One region of the Hydrogenophaga aquatica genome, then DNA from elsewhere that is predicted to be linked to it. Evidence: predicted binding sites of a transcription regulator. Region 1 holds the regulator's gene; the other holds the start of a gene.
What was found. The regulator LexA, encoded in region 1, represses DNA repair genes until DNA is damaged. The targets are predictions, from matches to a motif close to ACTGTATNNNNATACAGT.
Positions count from the first base shown of each region.

Region 2: ACYVHH_RS17235 (PA0069 family radical SAM protein) is a predicted target of LexA. The motif match lies at 3,243-3,260, and genes of this name have one in related genera.

Region 1 is NZ_BAAGVK010000027.1:7,612-18,237, reverse strand. Features, by position in the region: gene ACYVHH_RS17490 (DUF6806 family protein) at 1-256, opposite strand, end outside; tRNA gene ACYVHH_RS17485 (tRNA-Leu) at 365-449, shown strand; gene ACYVHH_RS17480 (hypothetical protein) at 460-1,062, opposite strand; gene imuA (translesion DNA synthesis-associated protein ImuA) at 1,197-1,976, shown strand; gene ACYVHH_RS17470 (Y-family DNA polymerase) at 1,921-3,276, shown strand; gene ACYVHH_RS17465 (error-prone DNA polymerase) at 3,269-6,394, shown strand; gene lexA (transcriptional repressor LexA) at 6,409-7,062, opposite strand; gene ylqF (ribosome biogenesis GTPase YlqF) at 7,262-8,203, opposite strand; gene ACYVHH_RS17450 (class I SAM-dependent methyltransferase) at 8,277-8,894, shown strand; gene ACYVHH_RS17445 (HAD family hydrolase) at 8,905-9,573, opposite strand; gene ACYVHH_RS17440 (H-NS histone family protein) at 9,639-9,941, opposite strand; gene ACYVHH_RS17435 (RluA family pseudouridine synthase) at 10,005-10,626, opposite strand, start outside.
Region 2 is NZ_BAAGVK010000026.1:18,439-29,064, forward strand. Features, by position in the region: gene xdhB (xanthine dehydrogenase molybdopterin binding subunit) at 1-1,613, shown strand, start outside; gene ACYVHH_RS17230 (GNAT family N-acetyltransferase) at 1,669-2,127, shown strand; gene ACYVHH_RS17235 (PA0069 family radical SAM protein) at 2,130-3,215, opposite strand; gene dinG (ATP-dependent DNA helicase DinG) at 3,318-5,567, opposite strand; gene urtE (urea ABC transporter ATP-binding subunit UrtE) at 5,614-6,318, opposite strand; gene urtD (urea ABC transporter ATP-binding protein UrtD) at 6,321-7,196, opposite strand; gene urtC (urea ABC transporter permease subunit UrtC) at 7,193-8,356, opposite strand; gene urtB (urea ABC transporter permease subunit UrtB) at 8,376-10,007, opposite strand; gene urtA (urea ABC transporter substrate-binding protein) at 10,095-10,626, opposite strand, start outside.

The sequences.
Region 1 (10,626 bases):
AGGCTTCGTCAACCGCCAGGCGGAAGTCTTCGTCACCCTCGACCGTCCAGCACAGTTGCAGCAGGTGTTCCTTGGGGTCGAAGCGGATGCCAGGCTCGTCCTCGTAGGCACTGGGGGCAGCGTCCACCAGGGAGCGGGCACCGGTGTACTGCCACAGGGGCTTGAGGGCCTCCTGGATCTGGGCGTAGTCCACATCGTCGCGCAAACGGACGTCACCGTGGACGTGGATCTCAAAAGGCGGGTTGAAGTGGCTCATGGTGTTGCTTTCGGGTGTGCGCCGCAGGCGCGGTCCTGCCCTTCTTGACAGGGTGTGATTGTAGTTCCTGCCGCCCAGCATGGGTCGGTACAATGCCAGCCCTGGCCCGCGCGGGTGACGGAACAGGTAGACGTAGCGGACTTAAAATCCGCCGCCGCAAGGCGTACGGGTTCGAGTCCCGTCCCGCGCACCAGTCACCGGGCTCAACGCCCGGCAACCAGGGCTTCGTAGGCCTGCCGCGTCTGCGGCGAGACGGACTCCAGCACCTGCTGATACGAGGTCTTGTGCCGCCCGAGCAAACGCGCCGACGCCACCGTGCGTGATTTGCAGAACCAGTGGCAGGTGTGCTGCATCAGGTACAGCTCGGCCGACAGCATGTAGGCCTTGGCCTTGGGCGCGAGCCCATCGCGATTGGCCACCACCCCGGCAATGCCCCGGGCGTGCAGGGCCAGCATTTCGCGCAGGTCGATGGTGGAGCGTGGCAGCCAGCGGTCGATGTAGGGCACCGCCAGCTTGCACACCCTGGCCTGCTCTGGCGCGACACGGGCAAAGCCCTGCGCAAAGCGGCCGAACTGGTCGCTCAAAGAGGTCTCTGTGCTTTCCAGCAGCTGCCAGATCTGCTCGCGGCGGGCAGGGTCTTTTTCGTCGAGAGCACGCATGTAGCCCTGCGCCAGGTGGGCCATGAGCTTCTCGATCTGGAAGTGCCCCAGGTGGCTGCCCAGCAGGGCCATGCGGCGCTTTTCGTCACGCACCTTGAGGGTGAAAGCCCCCAGGGCCACGAGCATCGCCAGAAAAAAAGTATCCATCCCAACAGAACCGGAACAAGGGTTGCGCAAGCTCGCAGTGTATTCACCCGCGGCGCCTGTTGCTTGGTAGACGGAACAATCACGCCCCGGCTTTCTGTTTATACTGTAAATAAATACAGTATTTAAGATTTGCCATGTCCAGCCGTCATACATCCGCCCGCCTGGCCGACCCTGTCTGGCCGGGTGTCTGGCGTGGCGACCAGTTGGAAAACACCACAGGCACGGTCACGTCCAGCGGACACCCTGCGCTGGACGCCGCGCTGCCGGGTGGCGGCTGGCCGCAGGGGGCGCTGGTCGAACTGCTGCACAGCGGAGCCTGCCTGCCCGAATGGCGCCTGCTGCTGCCCACCCTGCGTGCAGTGGCTGCTGGGCGCCCGGTGCTGCTGGTGGCGCCACCGCACCGCCCCCACCTGAGTGCGCTGGCCGCACAAGGCCTGCCCGCCCACCGTCTGTGGCTGGCTGAAGCCCGCACGCCTGCCCTGGCACTGTGGTCTGCCGAACAGGCGCTGCGCTGCCCCGACCTTGGTGCCCTGCTGGTGTGGTTGCCACAGGCGCAACCCGAGCAGTTGCGCAGGCTGCACCTGGCCGCCCAAGCCACGGGCACACCCTTGTGCTTCGCCTGGCGCCCGCTGGAGGCTTCGTCATCGGCCTCACCGGCACCGCTGCGCCTGGCGGTACGCAGCCTGGGCTCCGATGGCCTGAGGCTGGACATGCTCAAACGCCGGGGTCCGCCACTGGAACGCCCCATCATGCTGCCCGCCAGCCTGCCCGTGCAACGCCTGCTGCCGGCCGTGCCCCTGCCTGCAGACATGGCAGCCAACGTGTACCCGATCGGCGGCCACAACCGCCCGACGCCCCATGTGGTGGATCGCTTTCGCCCCCGAACCGGCACCGGTTGGCGTACCTGCGCCTGAGGCACTGCTGCCCGCCTGCTGGTGGGCACTGCGCTTCACCCCACGGGTGTGCATGGCCGACGACCTGCTGTTGCTGGAAGCCGAAGCCAGCCTGCGCCTGTTTGGCGGAGAAGACGCCTTGCTGGAACGCTTGCGCCAAGAAGCTGCGGCATGGCAGTTGACGGCCATGGCCTGCGCCCCCACGGGACAGGCTGCCCTGGCCCTGCTGCATGCCCGGCAAGACACAGGGCACGGCGCCCTCCCCGGCACCAGCCCTCTGCCTCTGCTGCGTTGCCTGCCGCCACGGTTGAACCAGACGCTCGACCGGCTCCCTTTGCACAGCCTGGCCGCCACGCGCGAACACGCCCCTACCCTGCACCGCCTTGGCTGCCGCACCCTGGGCGACTTGCGGCGACTGCCGCGCGCCAGCATTGCCAGACGCTTCGGTGCCGCTGTGCTGCTGTGCCTGGACCAGGCCTATGGCCAGGCGGTGGAAACCCATGCGTGGCTGCAGGTGCCCGAACGCTTTGACCTGCGGCTGGAGCTGCCGGGGCGCATCGACCACGCCCCTGGCCTGCTGTTCGGCGCGCGCCGCCTGCTGCAGGCTTTGCAAGCCTGGCTGCAGATGCGCCAGCAAGGTGTGACCGAATTGCTGCTGCGCTGGGAGCATGACCGCTGGCGGCGAGGCGATGCGGCCGAAGGGCAGTTGCGGCTGCGCACCGCCGAGGCCACGCGCGACACAACCCACCTGGGCAGGCTGCTGGGCGAACACCTGGCCCGCACCACCTTGCAAGCGCCTGCCCTGGCCCTGCGGCTGGAAGCCACCGAGACCGCAGCGCTGCCCACCCGCAGCAACAGCCTGCTGCCCGACCCAGCCGAACACAGCGGTGAACGCTGGCCCCAGCTGCTCGAAAGACTCACCGCCCGGCTGGGCGCAGAACACCTGCTGCAGGGCGAGCCCCTGGCCGACCACCGGCCTGGACACATGCAGATTTGGCGGAGCGCGGCCGCACAGGCTGAACCACCCGCCAGCGCACCCCGAACGCGGCGGCCAGACGAGGCGCATGCCGCCTGGCAACCCCACTGGCTGGTGGACCCGCCCCAAGCGCTGCCCACACACAACGGCCACCCTTGCCATGCGGGCGCTGCGCTGACCCTGCTGGCTGGCCCCCTGCGGCTGGAAGGCCACTGGTGGGATGCCCAGCCCGCCGTGCGCGATCACTTCGTCGCGCAAAGCCCGCAGGGCGGTCTGCTGTGGGTTTTCCGGGAGCACGGCACCAGCGGATCGCCCGCCTGGTTCCTGCAAGGCTTCTATGGCTGAAGCTGCCACCCCGCCCGGCTACGCTGAATTGCATGCCCTGAGCAACTTCAGCTTCCAGCGTGGCGCCTCCCACCCCGAGGAACTGGTGGAACGCGCCCATGCGCTGGGCTACAGTGCCCTGGCACTGACCGACGCCTGCTCCATCGCGGGCGTGGTGCGCGCCCACGTGCGGGCCCGCGAACTGAAACTGCACCTCATCATCGGTGCGGAATTTCGCGTGCAAGCGCCGGCCCTGGGGTTGCAAGGTTTCACCCTGGTGCTGCTGGCCAAGAACCGCAGCGGGCATGCCCAGCTCTGCGAATTCATCACCCACGCCCGACGCCGCGATGCGCCACATGCACGCGAGCAGGGGCCAGGGCTGGAGCGCCTGCCGGTGCACCTGGATTGGCAAGACAACTGGCCCCCACTGCCCATGCACGACCTGCTGGCCTTGCTGGCCCCCTGGCGCGACGCCTGCCCAACGCTGCCCGAGGCCACCCTGACCCACGACCTTGACGCCCTGGGGCAATGGCTGCACCACCGCTTCCCGCAACGCGGGTGGCTGGCCGCCGAACTGCACGGGCAGCTGGACGATGCCCACTGGGCCCGGCAACTGGCGCAGGCGGCCCAACGGCAGCACCTGAAAGTGGTGACCTGCGGCAACGTGCACATGCACCAGCGTGCCCGCAAGCCTCTGCAGGATGTGCTCACCGCCGTGCGCCTGGGCCTGCCCCTGCAGGCCTGCGGCCTGACCTTGCAGCCCAACGCCGAGCGGCACCTGCGCCACCGCCAGCGCCTGGCCCAGATCCACCCGCCCGGCTGGCTGGCCGAAAGCCTGCACATTGCCCAACAGTGCACCTTCAACCTGGACGAGCTGCGCTACGAATACCCCGAAGAGGTGGTCCCCAAAGGCGAAACCCCGGCCAGCCACCTGCGCCAGCTCACCCTGGCCGGGGCACGCGATCGCTACCCGCAAGGGCTGCCCGGTGAAATCACTGCGCTGATCGAAAAAGAACTGGCCCTGATCGGCGAGCTGGGTTACGAAAAATACTTTCTCACGGTACACGACGTGGTCAAAGTCGCCCGCCAGCGCGGCATCTTGTGCCAGGGGCGGGGCTCGGCGGCCAACTCGGTGGTGTGCTACTGCCTGGGCATCACCGAGGTGGACCCGGAGCGCGGCAACCTGCTGTTCGAGCGCTTCATCAGCCGCGAGCGCAACGAACCGCCCGACATCGACGTGGACTTCGAGCACCACCGGCGCGAGGAGATCATCCAGTACCTCTACCTCAAGTACGGCCGTGACCGTGCCGCGCTCACGGCCACCGTCATCACCTACCGGGAGCGCAGCGCGCTGCGCGACGTGGCGCGCGCCTTCGGGCTCGACCCGGCCACGCTCACCGCCGAACACCCGCGCTGGGCACAGATCCAGGCCCTGGTGGATACGCTCAAGGGTTTTCCGCGCCACTTGTCGCAGCACACCGGCGGTTTCGTGCTCACTGGCGACCGGCTCACCTCCACCGTGCCCGTGGTGCCCGCCGCGATGGCCGGGCGCACCACCATCGAATGGGACAAGGACGACATCGACGCCCTGGGCCTGCTCAAGGTGGACGTGCTGGCGCTCGGCATGCTCAGCGCCTTGCAGCAGACGCTGCAGATGGTGGGCCAACGGCACGGGCGAACCCTGACACTGGCCGACATTCCCCCGGAAGACCCGGCCACCTACGACATGATCTGCGCCGCCGACACGGTAGGGGTGTTCCAGATCGAAAGCCGCGCCCAGATGAGCATGCTGCCGCGCCTGCGCCCCCGCAACTACTACGACCTGGTGGTGGAGGTGGCCATCGTGCGCCCCGGGCCTATCCAGGGCGGCATGGTCCACCCTTACCTGAAAGCCCGCGAACGCCAGCGCCAGGGCTTGCCGCTGGAATTGCCCAACGAAGCCTTGCGCCCGGCCCTGAAGCGCACACTGGGCGTGCCCATCTTCCAGGAGCAGGTGATGCAGATCGCCATGATCGCCGCCGACTTCACCCCAGGCGAGGCCGACGCCCTGCGGCGCTCCATGGCCGCCTGGCGGCGCAAGGGGGGGGTGGACCGCTTCCACGACCGGCTGATTGGCGGCATGCTGGCCAAGGGCTACCCGCAAGACTTCGCCGAGGCGATCTTCCGCCAGATTGAAGGTTTTGGGGAATACGGCTTCCCCGAAAGCCACGCCGCCAGTTTTGCGCTGCTGGTGTATGCCAGTGCCTGGCTCAAGCGCCACGAACCCGCCTGCTTTCTGGTGGCGCTGCTCAACGCCCAGCCCATGGGGTTCTACGCCCCGGCCCAACTGGTGCAGGACGCCCGCCGCCATGGCGTGACCGTGCACCCGGTGGACGTGCTGCACAGCGGCTGGCACAGCGGGCTGGAGGCAGGCACGGCACACAGCCCCCAACCCCAGGTACGGCTTGGCTTGCACCTGGTCAAAGGCATGTCAAAAGGCTGTGCCGGGCGGATCGCGCAAGCCCGCTCAAGCCATGTCCCGGCCAGCGTGGACGAACTGGCGCGGCTGGCCAGCCTTACCCCCCAGGAGCTTCGCCTGCTGGCCGAAGCCGACGCCCTGCGCAGCCTGGGTGGGCACCGCCGCCAGCAGGTCTGGCAAGCCAGTGCGTTGAACACGCCCGCCCCGCCCCTGTTGCGCGAGGCCCCGGTGCATGAGGAGGCCTGCCCCCTGCCGCCCCCGCCCGAAGGCGAGGACGTGCTCTTCGACTACACCAGCCTGGGCCTGACCCTGCGCAGCCACCCGCTGGCCCTGCTGCGCCCACGCCTGGAACGCCAGCGCCTGCAAACCGCGCAGGCCTTGCAGGCCCTGCCGCACGGGCGGCTGGTGCGCGCCTGCGGCCTGGTCACCGCGCGGCAACGGCCTGGCACCGCCAAGGGCGTGGTCTTTGTCACACTGGAAGACGAGACCGGCACCGTGCAGGTGATCGTCTGGCCCCGGCTGCGCGAACGCCTGGGGCGTGTGCTGGTGGAGTCGCGCCTGCTGGCGGTGCATGGGCAGTGGCAGCGCGAAGGCGAAGTCTGCCATCTGGTGGCGGGCCATCTGGCCGACCTGACCCCGCTGCTGGGCGACCTGCCCACGCGCAGCCGGGACTTCCGCTGAACCGGATCAAAAGTTCAGACGCCGCCCAGCGTGGGCCGAACCAGCCCCACCACCACGCCCTCGATTTCCAGCGCATCGCCGGGGCCAACCTCAATGTCGGCAAAGGCGGGATTGGCTGCTTCCAGAACAACGCCCCGGGGCGTGCGGCGCAGGCGCTTGACCGTCACGTCGTCCCCCAGGCGCGCCACCACCGTCTGGCCGTCGCGCGCCTCGCGGGTGGCGTGAACGGCCAGCAGATCGCCTTCCAGGATGCCTGCGTCGCGCATGGACAGGCCGCGCACCCGCAGCAGGTAGTCGGGGCGGCGCTCGAACAGCCTTGGGTCCACCGGGTAGGACGCCTCCACATGCGCCTGCGCCAGGATGGGCGAACCCGCTGCCACCCGGCCGATCAGCGGCAGCGTCAACTGTGCCAGACCGGGCATGGGTAGCTCCACCTGGCGCAGGGCGCCACCGCGCAGGCGGATGCCACGCGACGTACCCCCCACCAGTTCGATCGCCCCTTTGCGTGCCAGGGCGCGCAAGTGTTCTTCCGCCGCGTTGGGCGACTTGAAGCCAAAGGCCTGGGCGATCTCCACGCGCGTGGGCGGTGCGCCATGCTCACGCACAGCCTTTTCGATGAAGGAGAGGATGTCGCGCTGGCGCGAGGTGAGCGGGGTGGTATCGGTCATGGCGGGCCCTTTGTTCCAACTGTATCAAAAAACAGTATTTCAAGCCCCGCAAAGGATGCCCATTTTTTCGGCAGGGCAATCGCCTCCAAGGCAAATCAAGCACTTGTCACGCCCATACCGACATGCCCAGAACTTATTCACAAGGTTGTCCCGGGAAAACCGGGACAACCCAACCCTGCGGCAAGTTGTGCACAGGCGCTCAGTGGCGGGCACCGCCCCGGCGCTCTGCCTGACGGGCCTTGCGCTCGGCAGCCAGCTCGGCCTCCACCTTCAGCGCCGCCTTGAGCCACACGGCATACTCGTCCGGCGTCTCCAGCGTGATTCGCCCCAGCGTGCCGCTGCGGAAGTCGGTCAGCAGAATCTCTGCCGCCTTCTGCGCGTTGAGCCGCCCGCCAGGCAACAGGGCGCCGCGTTTGCGCCCGATGGCGGCCAGCAGCTCGTCGTCCTTCATGCCTGCCACCTGCTCGGGCGACAGCCCCCACTTGTAGCGCGCCTCCAGCAAGGCTCCATAGGGCTTCTGCAGAACTTTCAGCAGCTCCAGCGCCACCTCTTCCTCGTCATACGCGTTGCGCCCGACAGCGCCGCTGGCTGCCAGGTGGTAGCCGCTTTGCGGCACGATGATCTTGGGCCACAGCATGCCCGGCGTGTCGTAAAGGTAGAAGTCGTCAGCCAGCACGATGCGCTGTTCCTGCTTGGTCACGCCTGCTTCGTCACCCGTCTTGGCAGCGCGCTTGCCCACCAGCGTGTTGATGAGCGTGGACTTGCCCACGTTGGGAATGCCGCCGATGAGCACCCGCAAAGGCTTGACCATGCCGCCACGGTTCGGCGCCAGTTCACGGCAGGCGGCGATGATGGCGCGCGCGGGCGCCGTCATGCCCGCGTCCAGCCCAATGGCCCGCGTGCCCGGCTGTGCGTTGTAGTGCGCCAGCCAGGCCTCGGTGCGTACCGGGTCTGCCAAGTCCTGCTTGTTGAGCACCTTCAGCGTCGCCTTGCCTTCGGTGATGGCGGCCAGCATGGGGTTCGCACTAGACCCGGGCAGGCGGGCGTCGAGCATCTCGATGATGACGTCAATGCCTTTGATGCGTTCAAGAATGGCCTTCTTGGTCGCATGCATGTGACCTGGGAACCACTGTACCGACATGTCTGTTTCCGTTTCTGTATGACTGGTGCGATTGTGCACGTCACGCCCACCCAGCGTGCACCACAATACCCGCATGAGCACCTGGTACGAGCGTCACGTCCTGCCCTACCTCATCGACTGGGGATGCGGCCTGCCACTGGCCACGCGCCAGCGCAGGGCCCTGGTGCCGCGTGCACATGGGCGGGTGCTGGAAGTGGGCGTGGGCACGGGGCTGAACCTGCGCCACTACGACCGCCAGCAGGTGCAAAGCCTCACCGTTCTGGACCCGGCCGAAAGCCTGCACCGCCTGGCGCGCCAGCGGGCCGAACGCGCCGGGTTGCCTGTGGAACTGCTGGGCCTGTCTGCCGAGCGCATTCCCCTGCCCGACCACAGCTTCGACACCGTGGTGATGACCTGGACGCTGTGCTCCATTCCCGAGCCGCTGACCGCGCTGCGCGAAATGCGCCGCGTGCTGGCGCCACAAGGGCAGCTGCTGTTCTGCGAGCACGGATTGTCGCCGGAACCCGCCGTGCAACGCTGGCAGCGCCGCCTGGAACCCTGGTGGAGCCCCTGCACTGGCGGCTGCCATCTGACGCGCGACGTGCCCCAACTGTTGCGCGACGCGGGTTTTGCCCTGCCGGAACTGGAACAGCGCTACCTGATGCGGCCCCACACCCTGGGCTACCACTACTGGGGCCGCGCCACCGGCTGACCGCCCTTTTTCAGGCGTTGCCGCGCAGCCAGTCGTGCAATTCAGCCACCGAATGGGCCACGAAGCGCGGTTGGTACTCCGCAAACCCGTCGGGGTCGTGGGCGCCGTAGCTCACCCCCACGCTGGCGCAACCGGCGTTCACTGCCATCTGCAGGTCGTGCGTGGTGTCACCGATCATCAACGTGCGTTCCGGGTCCACCCCGAATTCGCGCATCAGTTCATTGAGCATCAAGGGACTGGGCTTGCCTGCGGTCTCGTCCGCCGTGCGGGAGCCATCGAACAAACCGTGCAGATCGACGTGGCGCAATGCCTCGTCCAGGCCACGCCGGCTCTTGCCGGTGGCCACGGTCAGCCAATGGTTGCGCGCCTTCAGGTCGTGCAACAAGGGCAGCACCCCCTGGAACAGCGAAATGTCGTGCTGGCTGGCGAAATAATGGTGGCGGTAACGCTCGCCCAGCAGCGGGTACCGCTCGGGCGGCACATCGGGCGCGGCATGTGCCAGCGCCTGCATCAGCCCCATGCCGATCACGTAGGACGCAGCCTCGTCGCTCGGCACCTGCCCGCCCACGTCGCGCACCGCCGCCTGTATGCAGCGGACGATGATGGCGGTGGAATCAAACAGGGTGCCGTCCCAGTCGAAGGCGATCAGGTCGAATTGGCGGGGGCGCATGGCAGACATCGTGGAAACCAAAAAAGCAAAGGGCGCATTGTGCGCCCTTTTGATTCACCCTGTTGCGGGCGAGTTCAGATGCGGTAGTCCTCAATGCTCTTGCCAGAAGCCAGCACCGCTTTCACCCATTCCGGCTTGCGGCCCGGGCCACCCGACCACAATTCACCGTTCGGGCCACGGAATTTCGCAGCCGATTTGGTCTTGGTACCGCCGGATTTGCGCGCACCGGTGCCACCCAGGTCTTCAACGGTGATGCCGTATTCCTTCATCTTGGCCTTGATGTCGGAAATCACATTCGCCAACTCCTGCTTGCGAACCTGTTCGGCCTGAGCCATCAGGGCCTGTGCCTGGCTGACCAATTCGGAATAAGTTGCCATTCGAACGTCCTTTCTGGTTATGAAACGGACTGCCATCTGAGACAGACCCGAATCGGATTCTAATCAGAAATACGCCGACACGTTGCACCAGCCCAGCAATTCAGGTGGCAAACCGGCTTTCAATTGCATCGGTTCCTGGCTGACAGGATGTTGCAGCGTCAATTGCCAGGCATGCAGGAACATGCGCTTGAGTCCGCGGCGCTGCAACAGTTTGTTGAGTTCGAAATCGCCGTATTTGTCGTCGCCGAGTATGGGATGCCCCGCGCTGGCCAGGTGCACACGTATCTGGTGTGTGCGACCGGTCTTGATGGTGACCGCCAGCAATGAAAACACCTGATCCGTTTCGCCATCCGAATCAGCGGGCAATGAAACCTGGCCCAATACCTTCACCAGGGTGATCGAACGCATGCCATCGGGATCGTCGGGCGTGGTGACCTTGACCCGCCTCTCGCCATCGGGCAGCAGGTATTTGTGCAGGGGCTGGTCAATCACCTTCTTGCGTGCGGGCCACACTCCCTTGACCAGGGCCAGATAGGTTTTCCCGGTTTCACGTTCGCGGAATTGGTCCTGCAATGCCTTGAGCGCGCTCCTTTTCTTGGCCACCAGCAATACACCGCTGGTTTCACGGTCCAGCCGGTGAACCAATTCCAGCAGCGGCGCCTGCGGGCGCGACTGGCGCAATTGC
Region 2 (10,626 bases), on a different contig from region 1:
GGCGCATGGGTGGCGGCTTTGGCGGCAAGGAAACACAGGCCGGGCACCTGGCCGTGTGGGCCGCCGTGGCAGCGCTCAAAGCGGGCTGCCCCGTGAAGCTGCGGCTGGACCGCGACGACGACTTCCTTATCACCGGAAAGCGCCACCCCTTTGCCTACGACTACACCGCGGGCTTTGACAATGAAGGCCGCCTGCTGGGGCTGGACCTGACCTTGCTGGCCAACTGCGGCTTCTCGGCCGACCTGTCGGGCCCCGTGGCCGACCGCGCCGTGTTCCACAGTGACAACGCCTACTTCCTGGACAACGTGGCCATCCACAGTTTCCGCTGCAAGACCAACGTGCAGAGCTTCACGGCGTTCCGGGGTTTTGGCGGGCCGCAAGGCGTCATCGCCATCGAAACCATCCTGGGGGACATTGCCCGCCACCTGGGGCTGGACCCGCTGGCCGTGCGCCTGCGCAACCTCTATGGCATCAACGAACGCAACGTCACCCACTACCAGATGGCTGTGGAAGACAACATCCTGGAGCCGCTGATCACCCGTCTGGCCGAAACCAGCCGCTACCAGGAACGCCGCCACGAGATCGCCGCATGGAACGTGGACAGCCCCATCGTCAAGCGCGGGCTGGCGCTCACGCCGGTGAAGTTCGGCATCAGCTTCACGGCCACGCTGTTCAACCAGGCGGGCGCCTTGGTGCATGTGTACACCGACGGTAGCGTGATGGTGAACCACGGCGGCACCGAGATGGGCCAGGGCCTGCACACCAAGGTGGCTCAGGTGGTGGCCGACGAGCTGGGCGTGCCGTTTGAGCGCGTGCTGGTGACCGCCAGCGACACCGCCCGGGTGCCCAACGCCAGCGCCACCGCCGCCTCCAGCGGCACCGACCTGAACGGCCGCGCCGCGCAGTTTGCGGCGCGCAACGTGCGGCACAACCTGGCCGCCTTCGTCTGTGGTCTGGACGGCTGCGGCGCGGGCGAGGTGGAGTTCCGCCACGGTCAGGTCATCAGCCCCAAGGCCACGCGCGGCTTCACCGAAGTGGTGGGCATGGCCTACGCCAACCGCATCCAGCTGTGGAGCGACGGCTTCTACCGCACGCCCAAGATCCACTACGACAAGACCACGCTCACCGGGCGGCCCTTCTATTACTTTGCCTATGGCGCGGCATGCACCGAGGTGGCCATCGACACCCTCACCGGCGAAAGCCGCGTGCTGGCGGTGGACATCCTGCACGACGTGGGGCACAGCATCAACCCGGCCATCGACATTGGGCAGATTGAAGGCGGCTTTGTGCAGGGCATGGGCTGGCTCACGACCGAGGAACTGGTTTGGAATGCCAAGGGAAAACTGGCCACCCACGCGCCCAGCACTTACAAGATCCCCGCCACGGGCGACGTACCCGAACGGCTGAAGGTGGACCTGTGGCCCGAACCCAACCGTGAGGACAACGTGTTCGGCAGCAAGGCCGTGGGCGAACCGCCTTTCATGCTGGCCATCAGTGTGTGGGAGGCCATACGCGATGCGGTGGCGCAGGCACGCGGGGATGGCGAGCCTGTACGCATGGACGCGCCTGCGACGGCGGAGCGGGTGTTGGGGGCGTTAACGGTGGGTGGATGAGGCGCCGTATCATCGGCCCCCATTTCAACGCCTTAGCCGCACCCAAAACCACACAATGAAAATCACGATCAGGGAGGCTACCCATGCCGACATTGCACAAGTTGCAGTGCTTTTCGACCAGTACCGCCAGTTCTACGAGCAGGAAGCCAACCCGGCGTTGGCCCTGAACTTCATCACCGAGCGGTTTGAAAAATCGGAGTCGGCTATTCTGGTGGCTGATGCGCCGGGTGATGGCATCGCCGGGTTCTGCCAGCTCTACCCCACCTTCTGTTCGGTGGAAGCGGCGCCCATCTATGCCCTGTACGACCTGTTCGTGCTACCCGCCGCCAGAAAGCATGGCGTGGGGAAACTGCTTCTGCAGGCCGCCGAAGCCAAGGCGCTGGCCACAGGCAAGGCCCGCCTCGACCTGACGACCGCCAAGACCAACCTGCCCGCACAACGGCTATATGAGTCCTTGGGCTGGGTGAGGGACGAGGTGTTTTTTGCCTACAACCGCTGGCCTGAGGTGCGGTAAGTTCAAAACAAATCCATCTGCCCCGCTGCCCCCGGTGGCCTGAAGGCAGACGCGTCCAGCGCCCGCGCCTCGCGCTGGTAGCCCAGCTTGGCGCAGGCCTTGGTGAAGCGCTGGCGCAGCAGGTCGGCCCAAAGGCCCTGCCCTCCCATGCGCTGGGCAAAGTCGCTGTCGTAGTCCTTGCCGCCGCGCAGATCGTGGATGCGCGCCATCACCCGCTCCGCGCGCTGTGGGTAGTGCAAATCCAGCCACTCGCGGAACAGCGGGCCCAGTTCCCACGGCAGGCGCAACACGGTGTAGAAGGCGCGGTTGGCGCCAGCCTCGCGAGCGGCGGCCAGCACCTGCTCCATGTCTTCGTTGATGAAGGGTATCTGCGGCGCCACGCTAACCCCCACAGGCACGCCCGCCTCGGCCAGGGTACGGATGGTGCGCAGCCGCCGCCAGGGCGCGGGCGCTCGGGGTTCCAGCCGCCGGGCCAGTTCGGCGTCCAGCGTGGTGATGGTGACGTACACCGCCGCCTGCCCAGCCTGCCCCATGGGGGTGATGAGGTCCAGGTCGCGCTCCACGCCGCTGCCCTTGGTGACAAGCGCCCACGGGTGGCGCGCGGCGTGCAGCACCTCCAGCGCCGCACGGGTGAGGCGCAGTTCGCGCTCCACTGGCTGGTAGGCGTCGGTCACCGTGCCTATGGCAAGCGTGGCGGGGGTGTACCCAGGGCGCGAAAGCTCGTGCCGTAAACGTTCAGCCAACCCACGCCGGGCAATGATGACCGTTTCAAAGTCCAGCCCCGGCGACAGGCCCAGGTAGCTGTGCGACGGGCGCGCGTAGCAGTAGCTGCAGCCGTGCTCGCAACCCCGGTAGGGGTTGATGGAGCGGTCAAAGCCGATGTCTGGCGAGTCGTTGTAGGTAATGGCGCTGCGCGCGTCTTCCCAGCGCACCTGTGTTGCCGGGGAAGGCGCGGCGTCAGCGTCAGCTTCTGGCGCACCCCAGCCATCGTCAAAAGCTTCTCGCTCGTCTGCGGAAAAGCGGTGGGCCAGGCGGCTGGCACTGCCCCGGCCCTTGATGGCCTGCACGGGGATGAGGGATGAAGACATGGCAGCTGGAATGCGTTACAGGCAAATACTGTATATAAAAACAGTATCTGCCGCAACCCCACGCTGCTTTGGCATGAGGGCCGTCTGCGGCCAGTGCCAGGTTCAGGGGCGTGCCTGCCCTGGCACCACCCTTGTGAACGGCGGCAACCCCTGCAGCAGGCGCTGGCCGTAGCTGGTCTGCGTCAGCCGCCGGTCGTAGCAGGTCACGTGTGCCTCGTCTTCCTCGGTGCGGATGGCGCGGCCTACCCACTGTGCAAGGCGAATGGCCGTGGCAGGCACCACCAGTTCCATGAAGGGGTCCCGCCCCAGGGCACGCAGCCATTCAGCGCGGGCCTCGCCCACGGGGTCGTCGGGCGGCATGAAGGGCAGCTTGGTGATGAACAGGTCTTCACAGAGCTGGCCGGGCAGGTCCAGCCCTTCGCCGAAGGATTGCATGCCGAAGATGATGGAGGGTTGCCCGGCGGCCACGCGTTCGCGGTGGCGCGACAGCAATTGCCCGCGCGGCAAGGCGGTTTGCACCAGCACGCGGTCGCGCAGGTCGTCGGTCAACGCATCTTCGGCGGCGCGCAACTGCGCGCGCGACGTAAACAACACCAGCGCACCGTGTTTCACCTCGCGCAGGTCGCGCAGCAGGGCTTCGATCATCTCGCTGGTGAAGGCAGCGGCATCCTTGGGGTCGGCCCGCGTGCCTGCCAGCACCAGCCGCCCTTGGGCGGCAAAGTCGAAGGGGCTGGGCACTTCCATGGCCACGGCGGCTGGGTCGCCATGCAGACCCACCTCTTTCAGGAAAAAGTCGAAATGCCCGCAACTGGTGAGCGTGGCAGAGGTGAGCACCGCGCCGCGCGCTGCCGCCCACAGGTGGTGGCGCAACGTGGCGCCGGGCAAGGTGGGGCTCGCGTGCGCCTGCAGCACCACGAATTCGCCCACCGTGTCCAGCGTGAACCACTTGGCCACGGGGGCTCCGCCATCTGCCGGGTCCTGCAGGAGCAGTTGGGTGGTGGCGTACACGGCCTCCAGCCGGGGCGCAAGGGTACCCAGCTGGGCGTAGAGCTGCGACAGGCGCCGGGCCTCGTCGGGCTGGTCGCGTATTTCGGTGCGCAAGGCCTTGCTGATGGCGCGCAGCGCGTCCAGAAACACCTGCGACTGGTGGGCCAGCTGGGCCAGCGGTTCTATGAGGTCGGTGGGCAGTTGACCGCGCGGCGCTCGCACACGGCCTGACACGCCGCCACCGGAGCCCTGCGCCCAGCCGCCGCGCTGGCGCGCGGGGGCATCTTCCCCACGCAAGGCACTGCCGTAGTGGTGCATGAGCAACCGGGCCACATCCTGCAGGTGCTGGCGCACCAGCGCCGAGCACTTGGGTACCTCGGCCACCTCCTCCACCGCCAGCAGGCCGCCCGTGCGCAAGGCCTGTGTGGTCAGGCGGTCTATCCATTTCAGGCGGCTCAGGTCCATGCTGCTGGCAAACTGCTCCAGCGCGGTGGCGGGCAGGTGGTGCGCCTCGTCCAGCACCAGCAGGCAGTTGTCCAGCTCGGGCAACAGGCGCGAGCCCAGGGACGACAGCAGCAGGTCGTGGTTGACAACGATGACCTGTGCCCCCACCAGCGCCTTGCGCTGCTCGTAGTAACTGCACTGGTTGTACGCCGGGCAGTGGCGCGCTGTACAAGAGCTGGACTCGGCAGCCACCGCAGCCCACCAGGCGGCCTCGGGTGGTTGGGCCAGGGTGTCGCGGTCGCCGTCCCAGCGGCCTTTTTCCAGATCGTGCGCCAGGCCTGCATACCAGGTGGTGCGTTCGGCCAGTTCCTGTTCTGCGCTCAGACTGCGTGCGGCGCCACCTCCGCTCCAGCGGCGCGCGGCGGCTGCCTCCTCGGCAAACAGGTCGTCATCTACAGCCCATTCGTCATCGTCGGCACCGCTGGCCCAGCGGTCCAGCTTGAGCTTGCAGACGTAGCGCCCGCGCCCCTTGGCCAGGGCAAAGCGAAAGGGCTGCGGCAGGCTCTTGGCTAGCGCGGGCAGGTCTTTGTGGACGAGCTGCTCCTGCAACGCCACGGTGGCGGTGGAGATCATCACACGCGTGTTGCGCGCCAGCGCCAACACGATGGCAGGCACACTGTAGGCCAGCGACTTGCCCACGCCCGTGCCAGCCTGGATGACGGCGATGGAACGCGCAGGTTCCAGCGCCTCGATGGGGCCGTCCTCGTCCTCGGGGGGCTTGCCCAGGTCGGCCTCGGCGAAGGTGCAGGCCACCTGCTCGGCCATCAGGCGCTGGCCCGCACGCGGGCGCAACCCGCTGCCCGCCTGCACCACCTGGTCGAATACCGTCAATGCCTCCCGGGCCCACGCTGCTTTGTCCATGGCGCGGGAGTTTGACACATCGGGCCACGCTCGCGGCCCGGCCAGCTCAAATCGCCACCAGCTGCCGTATGCCCTTGGCCGCCATCTCCGCCCCCGGCCCGCTGGCCACCACTTCGCCCCGCTCCATCACCAAGTAGCTGTCGGCCAGCTCCTCGGCAAAGTCGTAGTACTGCTCCACCAGCACAATGGCCATGGGCTCACCGTTCAGGCCCTCGCGGGCCAGCTTCTTCAGCACCCGGCCAATGTCCTTGATGATGTTGGGCTGGATGCCTTCGGTGGGTTCGTCCAGCACGAGCAGCTTCGGGCACGGTGCCAGCGCGCGGGCAATGGCCAGTTGCTGCTGCTGCCCGCCCGACAGGTCGCCGCCCCGGCGGCCCAGCATCTGCTTGAGCACCGGGAACAACTCGAACAACTGCGGCGGAATGGGTGTGCCCGCCTTCTTGGTGGCCAGGCCCATCTGCAGGTTTTCGTGCACAGTCAGGCGGGCAAAGATCTCACGCCCCTGGGGCACGTAGCCTATGCCCGCGCGGGCGCGCTCGTAGGGGGTGGTCTTTTCTATGGGCTCGCCGTCGAAGACGATCTTGCCCGAGCGGATGGGCACCAGCCCCATGAGGGACTTGAGCAGCGTGGTCTTGCCCACGCCGTTGCGCCCCAGCACCACGGTGATTTCGCCTGCCCGGGCTTCAAGGCTCACGCCGCGCAGGATGTGCGAGCCGCTGTAGTACTGGTGAATGTGGTCGATCTGCAGCATGCTCATCTTCCCAGGTAAACCTCGATCACGCGCTCGTCGGCCTGCACCTGGTCGAGCGTGCCTTCGGCCAGCACCGCGCCGTCGCACAGCACGGTCACCTTTTCGCTGATGGCGCGGATGAAGCTCATGTCGTGCTCCACCACCATCAAACTGTGCTTGCCCTTGAGGCTGAGGAACAGTTCCGCCGTGCGGGCGGTTTCCTCGTCCGTCATGCCCGCCACCGGCTCGTCGAGCAACAGCAGCTTGGGGTCCTGCATCAGCAGCATGCCGATTTCCAGCCACTGCTTCTGGCCGTGGCTCAGGTCGCCGGAACGGCGCGTCACCGCGTCCTTCAGGTGGATGGTCTCCAGCACCTCGGCCAGGCGGTCCTTCTGTTCACCGTTGAGCGCAAAGCCCAGGCTGTGCCAGACGCGCTTGTCAGTCGCCAGGGCCAGTTCCAGGTTCTCGAACACGCTGAGTTCCTCGAACACGGTGGGCTTCTGGAACTTGCGGCCTATGCCCAGCGCAGCGATCTCGGGCTCGCTGTAGCGCAGCAGGTCGATGGTGGAACCAAAGTAAACCGTGCCCTCGTCGGGCCGGGTCTTGCCGGTGATGATGTCCATCATCGTCGTCTTGCCCGCGCCGTTGGGACCGATGATGCAGCGCAGCTCGCCCGGGGCGATGTCGAGGCTGAGCTTGTTGATGGCCTTGAAGCCGTCGAAGCTGACGCTCACGTCCTCCAGATAGAGGATGCGGCCATGGGTGGTATCCACCTCGCCGCGCACCAGCGGGCGCAGGAAAGCGGCGTTGCGGCCACCGGATTCGGTCTTGCCGTGCGCGGCACGTTCCTGCGCGTGGGCGTAGCGCTCGGCACCGGCTTCCATCAGGTCGGGCGTCATGCCTGCCCTCCTTTCTTGGCCTGCAGCTTGTGCATGCCCTTCTTCACCAGGCCCACCACGCCGTGCGGCATAAACAGCGTCACCACAATGAACAGAGCCCCCAGGAAATACAGCCAGAACTCGGGGAAACTCACCGTGAGCACGCTCTTGGCACCGTTGACGATGAACGCCCCCACGATGGGCCCGATGAGCGAGGCACGCCCGCCCACCGCCGCCCACACGGCAATCTCGATGCTGGCGGCGGTGCTCATCTCACCGGGGTTGATGATGCCCACCTGCGGCACGTACAGCGCGCCGGCCACGCCGCACATGACGGCAGAGAGCGTCCAGATGGCGAGCTTGTAAGGCAGCGGGTTGTAGCCACAGAACATGACGCGGCTTTCGGCGTCGCGCACGGCCTGCAGCACGCGGCCGAACTTGCTGCCCACCAGCCAGCGCGCGAACAGGTAGAAGCCCAGCAGCGTCAGCCCCGTCAGCACAAAGAGCGTCATGCGCATTTCAGGCGTGGCCAGGGGCATGCCCAGGATGCGCTTGAAATCGGTGAAGCCGTTGTTGCCGCCAAAGCCCGTTTCGTTGCGGAAGAACAGCAGCATGGCCGCGAACGTGAGCGCCTGGGTGATGATGGAAAAGTACACCCCCTTGATGCGCGAGCGGAAGGCGAAGTAGCCGAAGACGAAGGCCACCAGCCCGGGCACCAGCACCACCAGCAGCAGCGTGGCCACGAAGCTGTCGCTCAGGGCCCAGTGCCAGGGCAGTTCCTTCCAGTCCAGGAAGACCATGAAGTCCGGCAGGTCGCTCTGGTAGTTGCCGTCGCGACCGATCTGGCGCATCAGGTACATGCCCATGGCGTAGCCGCCCAGCGCAAAGAACAGGCCGTGGCCCAGGCTCAGAATGCCGGTGTAGCCCCAGATCAGGTCCATGGCCAGCGCGCAGATGGCGTAGCACATGATCTTGCCCAGCAGGCCGACCATGTAGTCGCTCAGGTGGAACGAGCTGCCAGCGGGCACCCACAGGTTGAGCAGCGGCGCCACCGCGCACACCACCAGCAGCGCCACCAGAATGCCACCCCAGCCGCTGCGTGTGAGCAAGGGGCCTTTGTTGAACTGTTCGTGCGGCAGCAGCGCCGCCGCAGGCAAAGAGGAAATGTTTGTTGTGTTCATGTGGTTCGTCCCCTTGGCTTCAGGCCTGGCGGCCCTTGAGGGCGAAGATGCCCTGCGGACGCTTCTGGATGAAGATGATGATGAACACCAGCACGGCGATCTTGGCCAGCACCGCGCCAGCCCACCCTTCCAGGAACTTGTTGAGAATGCCCAGCCCCAGCGCGGCATACACCGTGCCCGCGAGCTGACCCACACCGCCCAGCACCACCACCATGAAGGAGTCCACGATGTAGCTCTGGCCCAGGTCCGGCCCCACGTTGCCCACCTGGCTCAGGGCCGCGCCTGCCAGCCCGGCAATGCCCGAGCCCAGCGCGAAGGCGTAGGTGTCCACCCGTGCCGTGTTCACGCCCATGCAAGAGGCAATGGGGCGGTTCTGCGTGACGCCACGCACGAACAGGCCCAGGCGCGTCTTGCCGATGAGCAGCGTGACCGCCACCAGCACCGCCAGCGCAAAGCCGATGATGACGATGCGGTTCCACGGCAGCGTGAGGTTGCCCATCAGCACCACGCCGCCGCTCATCCAGCCGGGGTTTTCCACGCCAACGTTCTGCGCGCCGAAAAGGCTGCGCACGCCCTGCATCAGCACCAGACTCAGGCCCCAGGTGGCCAGCAGCGTTTCCAGCGGGCGGCCATAGAGGAAGCGGATGACCGAACGCTCCATGGCCGCGCCCACAAGGGCAGACGCCATGAAAGCCACGGGCAGCGCGGCCAGCAAGTACCAGTCAAATGCATTGGGCAGGTACTGCCGGAACAGCCCCTGCACCACGTAGGTGGCGTAGGCGCCGATCATGATCAACTCGCCGTGCGCCATGTTGATCACGCCCATCAAACCATAGGTAATGGCCAGCCCAAGCGCGGCCAGCAGCAGGATGGAGCCCAGGCTCACACCGGTGAACACCTGGCCCAGCGCGTCGCTGACCATGAGCGAACGCTCCACCTTGGCCAGCGCCTGCTTGAGCGCGGCTTTCACGGTAGCGTCCTCCTCCGCTTCCAGCCGCTGCTGCAGGAGTGCCTTGACGATGGTCTGGGTGGCGCCAGACAGGGCCTGAGCGGCCTCGGCGCGCCGGGCGGGGTCTTCGCTGCTCAAGAGAATGGCCGCGCGTGCCTGCTCAAGTATCTCGCGGGCACGGCCGTCCAGGTGTTGCACATGGTCCGGCTCCAGCGCGTTGTCGATCAGGGGCAACTGGGCGGCATCGGGCTCCTCGAAGGCGCTTGCGCGCAGGCGTTGCGCCGCCTCGCGCTGGCGTGCCGTGTCGTCGCTCAGCAGGTCAAGCCCGGCCAGCGCCGTCTGCAGGGCGCCGCGCATGCGGTTGTTGACCATCACGTCCTCGGCAGCATCGGTCAGCGCTACGGCCTCGCCGCTGACGGCGTCGCGCGCGCTGTCACCCGTGACGATCAGCACCTTGCCGTCCTGCAGGCGCACCGCCTCGTCAGCCATGGCGCGTATGAGTGCAGCCGCCCGCTCGCCGGGCTCGGTGGCCAGACGGTTGAGCGCCTCGATGCGGTCGCTGCTGTCGCCATCGGCCAGGGCCAGCGCGTCTTCGGGCGTCAGGGCCCAGGCCTGCCCCGCCAGGGTCAGCGCCAGGGCGCATGCCGCCAGACCGCGCAACCAAATGTTCTTGTACAGACTCATGCGTGGGGGCAGTTTCATCCTCGTCTTTCCGGGAAGCAGACGGGGGCCTGCTTGCCCCCGTCCGGTGGAAGGGGCGCAATCACCCCTTCCGTTGTCAAGCCAGAATCACTTCTTCTCGGGCTCGTCCTTCTTCTTGTCGTTGCCTTCGATGAAGGGGCTCCAGGGCTGCGCCTTGACCGGGCCCTTGGTCTTCCACACCACGTTGAACTGGCCGTCGGCCTTCACCTCACCGATGAACACCGGCTTGTGCAGGTGGTGGTTCTTCTCGTCCATCTTGGCCACGAAGCCACCCGGCGCTTTGAAGGTCTGGCCAGCCATGGCGGCAATCACCTTGTCCACGTCGGTGCTCTTGGCCTTCTCCACGGCCTGCTTCCACATGTAGATGCCGATGTAGGTGGCCTCCATCGGGTCGTTGGTCAGCGGCTTGTCCTTGTGACCGGCAATGCCCTTGGCCTTGGCGTAGGCGGCCCACTTCTTGGTGAACTCGTCGTTGGTGGGGTTCTTCACGCTCATGAAGTAGTTCCACGCGGCCAGGTGGCCCACCAGCGGCTTGGTATCCACACCACGCAGTTCCTCTTCACCCACGCTGAAAGCCACCACCGGCACGTCGGTCGCCTTCAGGCCCTGGTTGCCCAGT